DNA from 3 places in the Streptomyces sp. NBC_01013 genome. Region 1 is predicted to be linked to each of the others. Evidence: riboswitches for the same ligand, from Rfam matches in the RefSeq annotation. Region 1 holds a riboswitch; each other region holds the start of a gene.
The links. A riboswitch is a leader RNA that binds a small molecule or an ion and turns the genes downstream of it on or off. The one in region 1 is predicted to bind thiamine pyrophosphate.

Region 1 (4,296 bases):
GCGGCTGGTGGACGATGGCGCACTGCAGAATCGTCGCAGCCGAATGACCCAGTCCCTGGGGCGGTGGCGGGACATCATCGGCGCCCCGGTGTACTGCGCCGTCTACCGCGACGGTGAGATCGAACTCGTCGCGGTCGCGGATACCCCGGCCACGCCGGCAGTGGAGGAATGGGCGGCCTTCGGCGAGACGGGCCATGCCCACGCGATCGGTCAGTGTCTGCTGAGCCAGCTTGACGAGCAGGCTCGCGAGGATCACGTGGACCGGCATCCCGTGCGCCCGCTGACCTGTCACTCCGTGCGCGATCGGCCGGCACTCCTTGAGCGACTGCGGTCGATCGAGCGTACGGAACCTGTCATCGAACGACAGGAGTACGCCCTGGGAACGGTCTGCGCGGCCATCCCGATCACGGCCGGATTCACGGCTGCCGCAATGGCCATTTCGGTCCCCCTTGACCAGGAAGAACGGTTGCTCCCCGCAGTCGAACGACTACGTTCCGAAGTGGCCAGCCTCTTGCGTTCGTTCGTGTTCTCTATCAGTATCTGAAAAATCACTCCTTGTGATCTGCTATCGGGTGCACCACGATGGCGTCAATAGGGCCATGGGGGATCATTCCTGGCCAGATTCATCTACTGCGGGGTTGAACGATGCGCGAGTCGGTTCAAGCTGAGGTCATGATGAGCTTCCTCGTCTCCGAGGAGCTCTCTTTCCGTATCCCGGTGGAGCTCCGGTACGAAGTGTGCGATCCGTACGCGATCCGGATGACCTTCCATCTGCCCGGCGACGCCCCCGTCACCTGGGCTTTCGGCCGTGAGCTGCTGCTCGACGGTCTCAACAGCCCCAGTGGTGACGGCGATGTGCACATCGGGCCCACGGAGCCCGAAGGCCTCTCCGACGTCCACATCCGGCTCCAGGTGGGCGCCGACCGTGCGCTGTTCAGGGCCGGCACGGCACCCCTGGTGGCATTCCTCGACCGGACGGACAAGCTCGTGCCGCTCGGCCAGGAGTGCACGCTGGGTGATTTCGAGGGCAATTTGGAAGAGGCACTGGGACGGATTCTGGCCGAGGAGCAGAACGCCGGCTGACGAAGGCGGTGCCCATGGCCTGTATGCCGGTCGAACAGCACACCTGCCGAACGGGTGAATCGCTCTCCGTGTCCGGGCACTCAGGACCTCGTCCGGCGGCGGTGCCCCCTGCCGCTTCGCGCGGATGCCGGAGCTCCGGAATCTGCGGCGAGTCCGGTGCGGTCCGCGGAGACGACCAGTGCCGCGAGCGCGGTGGTCACAGGTACCGAGGCGACCAGTCCGATCGAGCCGATCAGTGTGCGCACGATTTCCTCCGCCACCAGTTCGCTGTTGGCCACCGTCCCCACGCCGCTCTGGGCGATCGAGAACAGCAGCAGCAGTGGAAGCGCGGCGCCCGCATACGCGAGCACCAGGGTGTTGACCACTGAGGCGATGTGGTCGCGCCCGATCCTGATGCCTGCCCGGTAGAGATCCTTCGCGCTCATCGTCGGGTCCGCCTGGTGCAGTTCCCAGACCGCCGAGGTCTGGGTGACCGTCACATCGTCGAGCACCCCCAGGGAACCGATGATGACGCCGGCCAGCAGCAGTCCGCTCATGTCGATGTGCGGATACAGGCCGTGGATGAGGCCGGTGTTGTCGTCGGTGTTCCCGCTCAGAGTCGCCCAGCCGACGAAGAGCGAGCCGAGGAGCCCGATCAGCAGCAGCGAGATCAGGGTGCCGATGACGGCGACGGAGGTGCGGGCTGTCAGTCCATGGCAGATGTAGAGGGCGATCAGCATGATGGCGCTTGCCCCCACGACTGCCACGACCAGCGGGTTCGAGCCCTGCAGAATCCCCGGAAGGATGAACAGGGTCAGGATGGCGAACGACAGGGCGAGTGCCACCAGGGCCATTACCCCGCGCATTCTGCCCACGACGACCACGACCAGCGCGAAGATCCCGGCCAGCAGCATCAACGGGAACTTCCGGTTCACATCGGTGACGGAGTACTGGAGGTCATGGGGCGCGTCGGGGGCGTAGGCGACGACCACCCCCTGCCCGTCCCGTAGTTGCCGGGGCGCGTCGGGCTGGACGACCTCGACGAACTTCCGGCCCTTGTCCTGCCCGCTCGTGATCTCGACGGTGGCCTTCTTGCAGAGGGCGGCCCCTTCGGCCCGCTCGCCCGTGGGCGGTGCGGTCTCAACGCTGAGGGGCAGCTGGGAGGCGTTCACGTCCTTGCAGTCGACTCTGTCGATGTTCACCACCTTGCCCTGTTGGGTCTGCCGGTCGAAGCCGACACCGGTGCGCTCGTGCGCCGGCGCACCACCGGGCCAGAGGACCACGAGCCCGACGACGACCGCGGCCGCGAACGGAATCAGCACGGCGGCGATCACCTTGCGCAGATGGCCGGAGACGGGAGCGGCGGGCCCGTGGCTGTGCGTGTGCGCGTGCTGATGGGCCTGTGTTTCGAAGTCGCTATGAGGGGACGTCACCGGCCGATCATCGCAACTACGGAAGGGCCCTCTGTTCAGTCGGCCGATGAGGGCGCTAGCGTGGTGGCACCTTTGCACACGCGGGAGCTCGGAGCACCGGGCTGAGAGGGCGCTGATCTCCGTACGTCCGTACGGGACTCGCTGCGCCGACCGCCGAACCTGTTACCGGGTAATGCCGGCGTAGGGAGTAGGTCTCATGACCACATCGGACACGCGCACGCCTGCCTCGAATGAGAACGACGAGGCCGGAAAGTCCATCGGATGGCACAAGGGGTACGTCCAGGGCTCACGCCCGGACCTCCGGGTGCCGGTCCGTCAGGTGCACCTCACCAACGGCAAGGACGTGACGCTGTACGACACGTCGGGGCCGTACACCGATCCCTCGACCGAGACGGACGTCCGCCGGGGACTGGCGCCGTTGCGGGAGAACTGGATCATCGCCCGCGGCGACACCGAGGAGTACACGGGCCGTCCCGCACGCCCGGAGGACGACGGGCTGAAGCACACGTCACCGCGCGGTGGGCTGCGCAATCTGGACGCCGTCTTCCCCGGCCGTCCCCGACAGCCCCGGCGCAGCCGGGACGGGCGCCCCGTCACCCAGCTCGCGTACGCCCGGCGGGGCGAGGTGACCCCGGAGATGGAGTACGTGGCGATCCGGGAGAACGTCGAGCCCGAGACCGTGCGCGAAGAGATCGCCGCGGGCCGGGCCGTTCTGCCGGCCAACGTCAACCACCCGGAGATCGAGCCGATGATCATCGGCAAGCGGTTCCTGGTGAAGGTGAACGCCAACATCGGCAACTCCGCGGTCTCGTCCTCCATCGAGGAGGAGGTGGACAAGATGACCTGGGCGACCAAGTGGGGCGCCGACACGGTCATGGATCTGTCCACCGGCCGCAACATTCACACCACCCGTGAGTGGGTTCTTCGCAACTCCCCGGTGCCGATCGGCACCGTGCCGCTCTACCAGGCACTCGAGAAGGTGGACGGCAGGGCGGAGGAGCTGACCTGGGAGATCTACAAGGACACCGTCATCGAGCAGGCCGAGCAGGGCGTCGACTACATGACGGTTCACGCCGGCGTGCGCCTGCCGTACGTGCCGCTGACGGCGCGCCGCAAGACCGGCATCGTCTCCCGGGGCGGCTCGATCATGGCGGCGTGGTGCCTCGCGCACCACACGGAGTCGTTCCTCTACGAGAACTTCGAGGAGCTCTGCGAGATCCTTGCCTCGTACGACGTGACGTACTCCCTGGGCGACGGGCTGCGGCCCGGGTCGATCGCGGACGCCAACGACGAGGCCCAGTTCGCGGAGCTGCGTACGCTCGGCGAGCTGAACGCGGTCGCCAAGCGGTTCGGGGTCCAGACCATGATCGAGGGTCCCGGACACGTTCCGATGCACAAGATCAAGGAGAACATCGACCTCCAGCAGGAGATCTGCGAGGAGGCGCCGTTCTACACCCTCGGCCCCCTGACGACCGATGTGGCGCCGGCGTACGACCACATCACCTCGGGCATCGGTGCGGCGATGATCGCCTGGTGGGGTACGGCGATGCTCTGCTACGTGACGCCCAAGGAGCACCTCGGTCTTCCTGACCGGGACGACGTGAAGACCGGGGTCATCACCTACAAGATCGCGGCCCATGCGGCTGACCTGGCCAAGGGCCACCCGGGGGCGCAGGAGTGGGACGACGCGCTGTCGGACGCCCGGTTCGAGTTCCGATGGGAGGACCAGTTCAATCTGGCCCTCGACCCGGACACCGCACGGGAGTTCCATGACGAGACGCTGCCGGCCGAACCGGCGAAG
Region 2 (4,296 bases), 1.9 Mb from region 1:
AGCCGAAGCCGACGGTGACGGCGGAGACGCCGAGTGGCAGCATCAGCAACGCGTCGAATCCCCGGACGAGCCGCCCCGCCTTCCTGGTCAGGGCCGCGGCCGCCAGTCCTCCGACGAACAGGGCGATGAGGGTGGCGACCAGGGCGTAGCGCAGGGAGTTCCCGATCGCCTCGATCGGTGCGACCAGGAACGTTCCGCTGTTCGCCTCCGCCGAGGCCAGCGCACGGTAGTAGGCGAACCCGTGGCCGCCGGACACATCGAGCGACCGCTCCACCAGGACACCGAGCGGCAGCAGAATCAGCACCAGCACGGTCAGCAGCACGCCTCCGAGCAGCGCCCACTGGCCCGCTCCGCGCGGCCTGCGGGACGTCTGAGCCGGATCGACGAGCTTCAGCGCGGTCTCCCTGCGCCGCACGGTCCACGCGTGCACGGCCAGCACGGCGCCGACCGCGACGAACTGCACCAGGGTCAGCACGGCAGCCGTGGGCAGGTCGAGCAACTGCGCGGTCTGCCGGTAGATCTCCACCTCCAGCGTGGAGAAGCCCGGTCCGCCGAGGATCTGCACGACACCGAAGGAGGTGAAGGTGAACAGGAAGACCATCAGCGCCGCGGCAGCCACGGCGGGGCCGAGCGCGGGGAGGGTGACACGGCGCCAAGCGGCGAAACGCCCCGCGCCGAGGACCCGCGCGGCCTCCTCCTGCCGGGGGTCGAGCTGCGCCCAGAGTCCACCGACGGTGCGCACGACGACGGCGTAGTTGAAGAAGACGTGGGCCAGCAGGATCGCCCACACCGTGGTGTCGAGCCGCACACCCCAGAGCCCGTCGAGGAAGCCGCCGCGGCCGAGCAGCGCGAGGAACGCCGTGCCGACGACAACGGTCGGGAGGACGAACGGCACGGTGACGACCGCCCGCAGCACCTGCTTGCCGGGGAAGTCGAACCGCGCGAAGACGTACGCGCCCGGCAGCGCGACCAGCAGGGTCAACGCGGTCGAGGCGAGGGCCTGCCAGAGCGTGAACCAGAGGACGTTCTGGATGTCCGGCCGGCCCAGCACCTCGCCGAACCGGCCGAACTGCCATACGCCTTCGGCCTTGAGCCCGCGCCCCACGATCGCGGCGACGGGATAGGCGAAGAACAACGCGAAGAACGCCACGGGCACGGCCATCAGACCGAGCCGCACCGCGCCCCCGCGCAGGGACCGGACGCGCGCGGCCTTCCCGCGCGCGCCCGGTCCGCGTGCGGGAGTCTTCGCTACTTCACTACGAGCGAGGACCATGACTGGACCCACTGCTCACGGTTCTTGGCGATCTCGTCGGGGGCGACGGTCGTCGGCTTGTCGACCGTGGCACCGAACTTCGTGAAGAGGTCCGGCACCTTCGCGCCCTTGGTGACCGGGCTGACGAACATGTTGAGCGGCATGTCCTCCTGGAACTGCTTGCCGATCAGGAAGTCCAGGAGCGCCTTGCCACCCGCCGCGTTCTTCGCCCCGTCGAGCAGGCCGGCGAACTCGATCTGGCGGAAGCACGTCCCGGTGGCGACGCCGGTGGGGGCGGTCTTCGGCTGCGGGTCCGCGTACAGCACCTCGACGGGCGGGCTGGAGGCGTAACTGACGACGAGCGGCCGGTCCGCCTTGGCCTTCTTGCCGCCCGCGGAACCGGAGAACTCCTCGTTGTACGCCTGCTCCCAACCGTCGACGACCTTGACGCCGTTGTTCTTCAGCTTCTTCCAGTAGTCCTGGTAGCCGTCCGCGCCGTAGGTGGCAACGCTGCCGAGGAGGAACCCGAGGCCGGGCGAGGAGGTCGCGGCGTTCTCGGTGACGAGGAGGTTCTTGTACGCGGGCTTCGCCAGGTCCTCGAAGGACTGCGGCGGAGCGAGCTTCTTGTCGGCGAAGTACTTCTTGTCGTAGTTGACGCAGATGTCGCCGGTGTCGACCGGGGTGACCCTGTGCTTGTCGTCCAGCTGGACGTCGGCCGCGACCCGGTCGAGGCCCTTGGCCTCGTACGGCGTGAACAGCCCGTTGTCGAGGGCGCGCGAGAGCAGGGTGTTGTCCACGCCGAAGAACACGTCGCCGCGCGGCGAGCCCTTGGTCAGGATCTCCTGGTTGAGTGCCGCGCCCGCGTCACCGCTCTTCAGCACCTTGACGGTGTAACCGGTCTGCCGGGTGAACTCCTTCAGCACGCCCTTGGAGGCGTTGAAGGAGTCGTGGCTGACGAGGGTGACGGTCTTGGAGCCCGTGCCCCGGGTTCCACCGGAACCCGATGCCGAGTCGTCGGAGCTGCCGCATCCGGTGAGCGCGGTCGCGCCGATTGCGGCGGCGACGGCCGTCACCGCGATCTTCCTGGTGGTGCTCATGTGATTCCTCCTGGGTATGACCAGGAAGAGACGCGGCCCTGCCCGCACCGGCGGAAACCGGAAGCGGGCAGGGCGCAACAGCTTGAGTAAGGTCCGAACTTCCTACCCGGAATGACCCGGGCGAGGTTCAGAGGGTCTGCGGCCAACCTGTTCTCGGTGCCGCACTCTCAGCGCTGTGGCGCTCCCCTGTCGGAATATGAAGTTGCTTTCGAGCCCAGGCTACACGGCCGATTTCGGCCTCAGCGCTCGGATGCCGCCAGCTGTCCGCAGGCCCCGTCGATCTCCTGGCCACGAGTGTCCCGCACGGTCACCGGCACCCCGTGGGCGGCGATCGCCTCGACGAACGCCTTCTCGTCCTCGGGTCGAGAAGCGGTCCACTTCGATCCGGGCGTCGGGTTGAGCGGGATCAGGTTGACGTGAACCCGCTTGCCCTTGAGCAGCCGGCCGAGCCGGTCGCCCCGCCACGCCTGGTCGTTGATGTCGCGGATCAGCGCGTACTCGATGGAGATGCGGCGGCCGGACTTCTCCGCGTACTCCCAAGCGGCGTCCAGGACCTCGCGCACCTTCCACCGGGTGTTCACGGGCACGAGCGTGTCACGCAGCTCGTCGTCGGGGGCATGCAGCGAGACGGCGAGACGGCACTTGAAGCCCTCGTCGGCGAATCGCAGCATCGCGGGGACGAGGCCGACGGTGGAGACGGTGATCCCGCGCTGCGAGAGGCCGAGCCCGTCGGGCTCCGGATCGGTCAGCCGACGGATCGCGCCGACCACGCGGTTGTAGTTGGCGAGCGGTTCGCCCATACCCATGAAGACGATGTTGGAGAGCCGGGCCGGTCCGCCCGGGACCTCGCCGTCGCGCAGCGCCCGCATACCGTCGACGATCTGGTGGACGATCTCGGCGGTGGAGAGGTTGCGGTCGAGCCCGGCCTGCCCGGTGGCGCAGAACGGGCAGTTCATGCCGCAGCCGGCCTGCGAGGAGATGCACATCGTGACGCGCTCGGGATAACGCATCAGCACCGACTCGACCAGCGTCCCGTCGTGCAGCTTCCACAGCGTCTTACGGGTGGTGTCGTCGTCGCAGCTGATGTGCCGGATCACGGACATCAGATCGGGGAACAACGCCTCGGCCAGCTTGTCGCGCGATCCGGCGGGGATGTTGGTCCACTCCGACGGGTCGTGCGCATACCGCGCGAAGTAGTGCTGCGAGAGCTGCTGCGCGCGGAAAGGCTTCTCGCCGGTCGCGGCGACTGCTTCCTTGCGCTCGGCGGGCGTGAGGTCGGCGAGGTGGCGCGGGGGCTTCTTGGCTCCGCGGGGCGCGACGAAAGTGAGTTCTCCGGGCTTAGGCATGGTTCCTCCAGTGTCGCAGACACGCCGAGGTGCCGGTGCTCGTCAGCGGTGAGGTCCGTCATCGGGCCGCCGCCGACGGCCCCGCGACGGCCCCGCGACGGCCCGGCCGCACGCAGGACAGTGACCGATCGCACCCCGGGCGGCCGGCCCTCACGGGCCGTACGCGCACAGGTGAGCCCGTTCGTGGCTCCCGGTGAAGGCGGCACGCGAGCGGCGACGCGGCCGGCCACGGTGCCGATGGATCGGGCCGGGCGGGGTATCCGGGACCCGAGAGGGACATTCCGCCACATTCTTGGGAGGTACGTGTCGTGCGCACCGTGAAGCACTGGTTCCATCACAGCCTGGCCGGGCAGGCACTCGTGGTCTTCTTGCTGGGCTTGGGCTTCAGCGCCCTGTTCCGCCGGAATGACCATCCGGGCTTATGGGTGGCCCAGAGCCTGCTCTACACCGCTGTGATCATCGGGGTCCTCGCTGCTCAGCGCCGCAGAACCGCCCGCGCCACCGGTGCCGACCCCCGCGCGGTCGTCAGCCTCAACCGCAGGATCCGGCATCGTGCGGTGCCGCGGGATCCCGAGGAGCGGGCGATGATGCGGCGGCTGGT
Region 3 (4,296 bases), 2.0 Mb from region 1:
AAGACCGCGACCACGTTGGGGTGCGCGAGCCGGGCCACCGACTTGGCCTCGCGGATGAAGCGCTCGACGAACGAGGCGTCGGTCGCGAGTGCCGGATGCATCACCTTGAGGGCGAGCACCCGGTCGAGCCGGATGTCCATGGCCCGGTAGACCGTGGCCATGCCGCCCACGGCGATGCGGGCATCGATGCGGTAGCGGCCGTCGAGCAGCTGCCCGACGAGAGGGTCCTGGAGGGTCGTATCCACGCAGCCGAGTCTACGAGGCACCGCGGACACGACCGACTGGCCGCAGCCCTACTGCAGCCGACCCGTGACAGGGACATGCGATCCCTCGTCATGGAAGGGCCGCGCCCCGGGGGGTCGGGCCGCGCTGTGGCACGGACATGAGATCCCCCTCACGCACCCCCGCCGGCCGGGCTCAGAACGCCGGGCGCTCCGGATCCAGCGCCGCCCGCCCCGCCACCGGCGAGGAGGCCTCGGCGAAGTGGCGGCGGGGGATCCGCCCCGCGCGGTGGGCGAGCCGCCCACCCGCCACCGCGTGGCGCATCGCGGCGGCCATCAGCTCCGGCTCCTGGGCCCGGGTCACCGCCGACGCCAGCATCACGGCCGCACATCCCAGCTCCATCGCGAGCGCCGCGTCCGACGCCGTGCCGGCGCCCGCGTCCAGGATCACGGGTACCCGTGCCTGCTCGATGATCAGCTGGAAGTTGTGGGGGTTGCGGATGCCCAGGCCGGACCCGATGGGGGAGCCGAGCGGCATGATCGCCGCACACCCCACGTCCTCCAGCTTCCGGGCCAGCACCGGATCGTCGTTCGTGTACGGCAGCACGGTGAAACCGTCGTCCACCAGTGTCTCCGCGGCGTCCAGCAGCTCGATGGGGTCGGGCAGCAGAGTGCGCTCGTCCGCCACCACCTCCAGCTTGACCCAGTCGGTGCCGAGCGCCTCGCGGGCCAGCCGGGCGGTGAGCACCGCCTCACCCGCCGTGAAGCAGCCCGCCGTGTTCGGCAGCACGCGGATGGAGAGCCGTTCCAGTACGGAGAGCACGGAGCCCTGCACGGTCGGATCGAGGCGGCGCATCGCCACGGTCGTCAGCTCGGTACCGGACGCGATCAGGGACCGCTCCAGGACGTCGAGGCTGGGCGCCCCGCCCGTCCCCATGATCAGCCGGGAGCCGAAAGCGGCGCCGCCGAGCGGGAAGAGGTCGTCGGACATGGTCAGCCTCCCTGGACCGCGGTGAGGACCTCGACCCGGTCGCCGTCGCTGAGCGCGGCCGTGGGCCACTGCCCGCGGGGTACGACGGTCTCGTTCAGGGCGGCCGCGACGCCCGAGGGCGCGCCGGTCAGCGAGGCGACCAGGGTCCCCAGGGTGGTGCCCGGCGCGACGGCGACGGCCTCGCCGTTCACGGAGACGTTCACGGAGGCGTTCGCGGACACGTTCGCGGCGGCGTTCCCGGAGCCGCTCGCGGAGCCGGGAAGCGCGGTGGGGTCGGTCATACGGGCTGCTCCTGACGTACGGGGGCGGCGGCGGGCGAGAAGCGGCCGGGGGAGAAGGGGCGGGCCACGTCGGGCAGCACGCCGTCGGCCAGCAGCTGCGCCATGGCGTCCCCGGTGACGGGGGTGAGCAGCACCCCGTTGCGGTGGTGGCCGGTGGCGAGGTGGAGGCCGGGCAGCGCGGTGCGGCCGAGCAGCGGGGCGTTGTCGGGGGAGGCGGGGCGCAGACCGGCGCGAGTCTCGGTGAGCGGCAGCTCGGTGATGCCCGGCACCAGTTCGTGGGCGTCACGCAGCAGTTCGTACACACCGCCCGCCGTGACCGTGGTGTCCCAGCCCATCTCCTCGCTGGTGGCGCCGATGACCAGCTCGCCGTTCTCGCGCGGGACGAGATAGACGTGGCTGCCCCGGACCACCGCCCGCACGGTGCGGGACAGGAAGGGGGCGTACGCGGTGGGCACGTGCAGCCGCAGCACCTGGCCCTTCACCGGGCGGACCGGGGGCAGGACGTGCTCCGGCACGCCCGCGAGCCGGCCGCTGAGGCTTCCCGCGGCAAGCACGACCTGATCGGCTCCCGCCTCCGTACCGTCGGCCAGCACGGCTCCGGCGGCACGGCCGCCCGTGACCGAGAGCCGCTTTGCCGGTTGGCGGTGGAGGACGACCCCGGCCCGCTCGCACGCCGTCAGCAGCGCGGCGGCCAGGCGTCGCGGGTCGACCTGGTGGTCGCCGTCGACCCGCAGTCCGCCGCGTACGCCCGGCGCGAGCATCGGCTCCAGGCGCCGGCACTCCCGGCCGGTGAGCCACTCCGACTCCAGTCCCGAGCGGCGTTGCAGAGCGTGCAGCTCGCGCAGGTGGGCGCGGTCGTCGGCGTCGAGCGCGACGGCCAGGGTGCCGCAGGCGCGAAAGCCGATGTCCTGTCCGCTCGCCGCCTCCAGTTCGGCCGCGAACAGCGGATAGCGCGCGGCGGAAGCGACATTGAGGCCGAGCAGCATCTCCTCGCCGTAGTGGAGTTCGGTGACGGCGGCCAGCATCCCGGCCGCCACCTGGGCGGCCCCGCCGCCCGGGTCGGGATCGACGACCGCGGTGGCCAGGCCGCGTTGTGCGGCCCGCCAGGCGACGACCAGGCCGATGATGCCGCCCCCGATGACGAGAACGTCGGACCCGTTCCCACGGTGTGTGCGCATGGGCGTCCAGCCCCTCCCTTCGCCGGCATGACCCGGATCAGGTTCGTACGGTCGGAGGCCGTCCAGCCTCCCTCTCAGCCCGGTACGCCAGGGCTCCCGCGAGTGATGTGCACGGCCACCCTAAACCCCTGGCCCGCGCCCCCGGCAAGGGAGCCGCCGGTGCCGCGGGCGAGGGCACGGGCGATGCGGTCCGGCAGCGATGATCCGGACACCGACTTCCTGACGCAACGTCAGGTGTTTAAGGTGGGCTGGTGGACGAGCAGACCGGACAGCAGCAGACAGAGCCGCGGCAGAGCCGCCGCGTCGTGATCGCCGGAGCGGGCATGGCGGGCGTGCAGACCGCCGTGGCCCTGCGCGAACAGGGCTTCACCGGCCCCGTCACGCTGATCGGCGCCGAACCGCACCAGCCGTACGACCGCCCACCGCTGTCGAAGGCGGTCCTCCTCGGCAAGGCCGAGGACTCGGCGTTCGACATCGACTTCGAGGCGCTGGACATCACCCTGCGGCTCGGCCTCGATGTGACCGCGCTGCGCGCGGCCGACCACGAACTGGACACCCCCGACGGGCCCGTCCCCTACGAGGTCCTGGTCATCGCCACCGGAGCCGAGCCCCTGACGCTGGCCGGTTCCGAGGGCGTGCCCGGGGTCCATCTGCTGCGCACCCTGGACGACGCCGCCCGGCTGCGGCCGGTCCTCGAACGGCAGCACGACGTGGTGGTCGTCGGCGCGGGCTGGATCGGCGCCGAGTTCGCCACCGCCGCCCGCGCGGCCGGCTGTGCGGTCACCGTCGTGGAGGCCGCCGACCGCCCGCTCGCCGGCGCCCTGCCCGCCGAGGTGGCCGCCCCCATGGCCGGCTGGTACGCCCAGAGCGGCGCCGCACTCCTCACCGGCGCACGGGTCGCCCGCATCGAACCCGGCCGCGTGGTCCTGGCCGACGGCCGCACCCTCCCGGCGGGCGCGGTCGTCGTCGGCATCGGTGCCCGGCCCGCGACGGGCTGGCTCGCCGGATCCGGGATCGAGCTCGGGCCGGACGGATCGGTGACCGCCGACGCCTCGCTGCGCACCTCGCTCCCCGATGTGTTCGCGGTCGGGGACTGCGCCTCCTTCCCCTCGGCCAGGTACGGAGAGCGGCTGCTCGTCCACCACTGGGACAACGCCCTCCAGGGCCCCCGGACCGTCGCCGCCGCCGTCGCTGCCCCCCTCGCCGGCCCGGAGGGCGGTGGGCCGGCCCCGGTCTACGACCCCGTGCCCTACTTCTGGTCGGAGCAGTTCGGCCGCTTCGTCCAGTACGCGGGCCACCACACGGGGGCCGACGCCCTGGTGTGGCGCGGCGACCCGGCCGAACCGGCGTGGACGGTGTGCTGGCTGCGCGACGGCGCGCTCGTCGCCGTACTGGCGGTCGGCCGTCCGCGCGATCTGGCGCAGGGACGCAAACTCGTCGAAACCGGCGTGGAGCTCGCCCCCGAGCAGGTTGCCGACCCCTCCGTTCCCCTGAAATCGGCCACGCTCTGACGGCCGTACGGCCCCCGTACGGTCGGCCCGGGTACCGACTGTCGGTCCGGGATGGCACGCTTGTCCCCGTGACCGAGATTGACGCAAAGATCGATGCTCTCGTCCCTGCCTGGC

Region 2: linked by a shared signal. The riboswitch ahead of OG538_RS09375 (thiamine ABC transporter substrate binding subunit) and the one ahead of thiC (phosphomethylpyrimidine synthase ThiC) in region 1 are both predicted to bind thiamine pyrophosphate.
Region 3: linked by a shared signal. The riboswitch ahead of thiO (glycine oxidase ThiO) and the one ahead of thiC (phosphomethylpyrimidine synthase ThiC) in region 1 are both predicted to bind thiamine pyrophosphate.

What each region holds. Positions count from the first base shown of each region.
Region 1 is NZ_CP108687.1:4,112,871-4,117,166, reverse strand. Features, by position in the region: gene OG538_RS17810 (IclR family transcriptional regulator) at 1-544, shown strand, start outside; gene OG538_RS17805 (SsgA family sporulation/cell division regulator) at 646-1,083, shown strand; gene OG538_RS17800 (YibE/F family protein) at 1,164-2,495, opposite strand; TPP riboswitch at 2,566-2,699, shown strand; gene thiC (phosphomethylpyrimidine synthase ThiC) at 2,692-4,296, shown strand, end outside.
Region 2 is NZ_CP108687.1:2,211,008-2,215,303, forward strand. Features, by position in the region: gene OG538_RS09370 (ABC transporter permease) at 1-1,162, opposite strand, end outside; gene OG538_RS09375 (thiamine ABC transporter substrate binding subunit) at 1,249-2,349, opposite strand; TPP riboswitch at 2,431-2,547, opposite strand; gene rlmN (23S rRNA (adenine(2503)-C(2))-methyltransferase RlmN) at 2,589-3,695, opposite strand; gene OG538_RS09385 (hypothetical protein) at 4,004-4,296, shown strand, end outside.
Region 3 is NZ_CP108687.1:6,162,426-6,166,721, forward strand. Features, by position in the region: gene pknB (Stk1 family PASTA domain-containing Ser/Thr kinase) at 1-245, opposite strand, end outside; gene OG538_RS26840 (thiazole synthase) at 418-1,212, opposite strand; gene thiS (sulfur carrier protein ThiS) at 1,215-1,415, opposite strand; gene thiO (glycine oxidase ThiO) at 1,490-2,671, opposite strand; TPP riboswitch at 2,669-2,781, opposite strand; gene OG538_RS26855 (NAD(P)/FAD-dependent oxidoreductase) at 2,995-4,182, shown strand; gene OG538_RS26860 (Rv2175c family DNA-binding protein) at 4,251-4,296, shown strand, end outside.